DNA from 2 places in the Alteromonas sp. ABH4_457 genome. Region 2 is predicted to be linked to the other one. Evidence: predicted binding sites of a transcription regulator. Region 2 holds the regulator's gene; the other holds the start of a gene.
What was found. Region 2 encodes MetJ, which represses methionine synthesis genes. Its sites were predicted from a motif close to TAGACGTCTAGACGTCTA; they were not measured.
Positions count from the first base shown of each region.

Region 1: serA (phosphoglycerate dehydrogenase) is a predicted target of MetJ. The motif match lies at 895-912, and genes of this name have one in related genera.

Region 1 is NZ_JBSWXN010000001.1:405,950-408,359, forward strand. It holds gene serA (phosphoglycerate dehydrogenase) at 1-864, opposite strand, end outside; gene rpiA (ribose-5-phosphate isomerase RpiA) at 1,003-1,662, opposite strand; gene ACXAGR_RS01670 (5-formyltetrahydrofolate cyclo-ligase) at 1,722-2,342, opposite strand.
Region 2 is NZ_JBSWXN010000008.1:51,392-53,801, reverse strand. It holds gene ACXAGR_RS20170 (MFS transporter) at 1-921, shown strand, start outside; gene metJ (met regulon transcriptional regulator MetJ) at 970-1,293, opposite strand; gene metF (methylenetetrahydrofolate reductase) at 1,450-2,334, shown strand.

The DNA of each region.
Region 1 (2,410 bases), on a different contig from region 2:
GATCACGTTATCAAACTGACGCAGCGGCGATTCGAATTCTTCAGTATTCGATTTCGGCTCAACCGGGAATACATCGATAGCGGCACCGGCAAGGTGTTCGCTTTCCATGGCTTCAACCAGTGCATCAATATCAACAACGGTACCACGGGACGCATTGATAAGAATGGCGCCTTTTTTCATTTTCGACAGTTCTGCTTTGCCAATCATGTCTTTAGTAGACAGGGTTTCAGGAACATGCAGAGAAACAACGTCAGATGTCGCCAGAAGGGTATCCAGTGATTTCACCTGCACAGAGTTACCCAGTACCAGCTTGTCTTCAATGTCGTAGAACTGAACGCGCATACCCAGGTGCTCAGCAAGAATGCTCAGCTGTGTACCAATGTGGCCGTAACCAATAATACCCAGCGTTTTACCACGGGCTTCGTACGAGCCGACAGCACTCTTTTCCCACTCACCGCGATGGGCTTTGGCATTCTTTGACGGTACGCCGCGAAGAAGAAGAATTAACTGGCCCAGCACCAGTTCTGCTACAGAACGGGTGTTAGAAAATGGTGCATTGAATACAGGAATGCCTTTAAACTGAGTGGCTTTTAAATCTACCTGATTGGTACCGATACAGAAGCAACCTACAGCAACCAGCTTTTCAGCGGCCTGAACCACGGCCTCAGTGATCTGAGTTCGTGAACGGATTCCGATAAAGTGAACATCTTTCACTTTTTCGATGAGATCTTCTTCTGACAGGGAGGTCTTCAGATACTCAACATTGGTGTAACCGTTACTGTTTAAGGTTTCAACGGCACTTTGGTGAACGCCTTCCAGTAGCAATATACGGATCTTGTCCTTGGGTAGGGATACTTTACTCATTGCCTCACATCTCGAATAGTTGGTTGCAAAAAGACATCTGGACGTCTATATGGGCAAAATAACAGATATCGTTGTTGGTTAAAAGCGCTATTTCATTCAGCAAGCCTTATATCCGGCTTGCTGATAGGGTGGTTAAGTTTAGTCGCTGACCGTAATTACGCCCGAACCGGTTGCTACCAGCACAATATCTGCGCCACGGTTAGCAAAAATACCGTTAGTGACTACGCCGGCCAGACTGTTAATAGCATCTTCCATTTCCCGGGGATTGATTATGTTCAGGTTGTGAACATCCAGTATCACGTTGCCATTGTCAGTCACCACGCCTTCACGGTAAACCGGATCGCCTCCCAGTTTTACCAGCTCTCTGGCTACGTAAGAGCGCGCCATGGGAATGACTTCAACAGGAAGCGGAAATTTGCCCAGTACCGGTACCTGTTTGGTGTCGTCTACAATACACACGAAGGTTTTCGCTACCGCTGCGACGATTTTTTCACGCGTCAGGGCTGCGCCGCCGCCTTTGATCATGTGCTTGTGTTCTGTCACTTCGTCAGCGCCGTCAACATACACAGAAAGGCTGTCTACTTCATTCAGCGAAAATACTTCAATGCCGTGGGCTTTAAGTTTTTCTGTTGATGCGTCAGAGCTGGATACTGCACCAACAATCTTGTGTTTAATTTCTGCCAGCGCATCAATAAAAAAATTAACCGTTGAGCCTGTGCCCACACCAACAATGGTGTCCGGCTCTACATATTTTATGGCTGCTTCGGCTACAGCTTTCTTCTTCGCGTTCTGATCCATAGGGGTTCTCCAAAGTTTTGCAGAAGTTTAACTGAAAACTGCAGGAATGGGAGACGAAATTAAGGGCAATTAGTCTTATCCGGCCGTATTACGCCGGAAGGTGTGATGATGAGATCCAGGGGGAAATCCCAGGGTTCAACCGGCAGTGCATCAACCTGCTGGCAATCATGCGCGATACCGGCAAGCTGGGGACGGGAAGCTGCGTTGCGATAAGGAGCCAGCGTACGATCGTAAAATCCGCCACCCATGCCCAGCCGGTTTCCTTTTTCGTCGAAACCGGTGAGCGGCATCAGGATTAAATCATGACGGGAAAAAGGTATGACATCAGGGCAGCGTAACTGAGGCTCAGCAATATTGAAGCGGTTACTCACCAGTACGGTGTTGTCATGATAGTGCAAAAATAGCAGATGCTGACGGTTAAACGGGTGCAGTACCGGCAGGCTGACGGTTTTATTCTGGGCTGCGGCGGTGGTAATGGTGTCCGAAAGGCTGACTTCTCCGTCGTTTGCCAGATATGCCGCAACATGTGTGGCGTGTTGCCATTCCGGCAGTGCCGTCAAGACACGGCTCAGGCGCACAGCAGCCTGAGCCTGCGTCTCTTCAGACAGGTTGTTGCGGCGTAACCGCAGTACTTTGCGTAACTCCTGACGTGTTAATCCTGCGCTACTGATTTTTTCCATCGGGTAATAAGAAGAAACTTAAGGTGTCGTAAAGTGTATCATTATTCAGAGGCAGTGTGAGGGCGGCA
Region 2 (2,410 bases):
AAATGGGCGCTGTTTTGCTCGTTATCGGTATTGGGCGCAGGGCGGGCTTTCTTCGCACCGGCCATTCAGTCTGTGTTGCCGAATATCGTCAGCACCGATCATCTGGGGCGTGCGGTGGCTGCCATAAGCTCTATCTGGAATATCGCCTTAACCGTGGGGCCTTTCCTCGCCGGCGTGTTACTGGCGGCGCTCGACCGTCAGCTCTACTGGGTGCTCATCATTTTCGGCCTGTTTACGCTGGGTGGCTTTTCTTTATTGCCCGCTCTGAACATTCATTCAGAGCGCAAACTGGCACTTAAAGATATATTCAGCGGTGTGGAATACCTGATGCACAACAACGTTGTCCGCGGAGCGCTGTTTACTGATCTTGTGGTCATACTATGTGGCAGTGTCATGGCCATATTACCTGTGTTTGTGAAAGACGTCTTACATGAAGGTCCGGAAACTCTGGGTTTATTGCGGGCCATGCCGGCTGTGGGTGCGACGCTTATCGGTCTGACAATGGTACGACGTAAGCGGGCTATTGAACGCAACGGCCCGCTGCTGTTCTGGTCACTGATCATCTTCAGCTTTTCCATTATCGGCTTTGCCTTTTCACAGAACCTTTATGTGGCTTGCTTCGCTTTACTGATTTATGGCGGTTCAGACATGATAAGTGTGGTGATCAGAAGCTCAGTAGTACAAATTATGACACCGGACGCATTACGTGGCCGGGTGAGTGCAGTGAACTCCCTGTTCATCGCGTCTTCCAACGAACTCGGAGACTTCAGAAGTGGTTCGGTGACGGCAGCAGTTGGTCCGGTAGCCTGCGCGGTTGCGGGCGGAGTAATGAGCCTGGGTATTGTGCTCCTGTTCCGCTCAACTTTCAGGCCTCTATTCGAATTACAAAAAATCGAGCCGCCCTCAGCCAGACAAGACTAAACTTGCCCCTGATACAAAAAAGCCAGAGTGATTTGCTCTGGCTTTACTTTATTCTTCTTCGTTGTCGGCGGTGGGGTCGATCCCCATCTCTTCCATCATTTTCCTTGCAACGGCAGGAACACGGTTAGGGTTATCTTTGCGCAAATCGTCGTCGTCAGGCAGCGGCTGCCCGGTGAAAGCATGAAGGAATGCTTCGCACAGTAACTCTGAATTCGTCGCGTGACGCAGGTTATTAATTTGTCTGCGGGTTCGCTCGTCTGTGAGCACCTTAAGCACATTAATCGGAATAGAAACAGTGACTTTCTTTACTTGCTCACTCTTTTTTCCATGCTCTGCGTAAGGGTGTATATACTTACCATTCCATTCTGCCATGTGAAATCTCGGACTGCCTGTTATTTTACTTTATAAGCGGAAATTCTAAACAATGTAGCGAAAAGGTCAATTAAGCCGTGTAAACCTCTTGACGTCCAGACATATATTAATTAGTTTAGACGTCTAAACGTCCAAAGAATTGAGTGAGTCAACAAAATGGTTTCCTATGCACAAGGTATCGACGCCTTAAACCAGTCATTGTCCGAATTGCGTGACATTGATGTCTCTTTTGAATTTTTTCCGCCTAACTCGGAAAAGATGGAACAAACGCTGTGGAAATCTGTTGAACGCCTGGCGCCATTGAAGCCTTCTTATATGTCTGTGACCTACGGTGCAAACAGTGGTGAGCGTGACCGCACCCATGATGTTGTTAAACGCATTCAACAACAAACCGGTGTACAGGCAGCCCCTCACCTGACCTGTGTGGACGCAAGCCGTGATGAACTCAAACAAATTGCTCAGGAATATTGGGATTCGGGTATTCGCCGTATTGTTGCTCTGCGGGGCGATTTACCGAAGGGCGTTGATAAAACCGAAATGTATGCCTCTGATCTGGTGGCACTGCTGAAAGACGTAGCAGACTTTGATATCTCCGTTGCTGCCTATCCGGAAAAACATCCGGAAGCACCGAATGCCCAGTTCGACTTGCTTAACCTGAAGCGTAAAGCGGAAGCCGGGGCTTCTGAAGCAATTACTCAGTTCTTCTTTGACACCAGTGTTTACCTGCGTTTCCGTGACCGTGCTGCTGCTGCCGGTATCGATTTGGATATCGTCCCCGGGATCCTGCCGGTTACGAATTATCAGACACTGATTAAGTTTGCCGGTTTCACCAATGTTCACGTACCCGGCTGGCTGCACAAAATGTACGAAGGGCTTGATGACGATGATCAGGCAACACGTAATCTGATTGGCGCAAACATCGCCATGGAGCAAGTAAAAGTGCTGGCGAAAGAAGGGGTAAAACACTTCCACTTCTACACCCTGAACCGCTGCGAACTCAGCTACGCCATCTGCCACATGCTGGGCGTTCGCGCTGAATAGGCGGATTTCTCCCGGCATCTTCGCCAGGCGCGAAGGCCAGAGAAAAAACACGCCGGAACTCCATCCATGGAGGCTC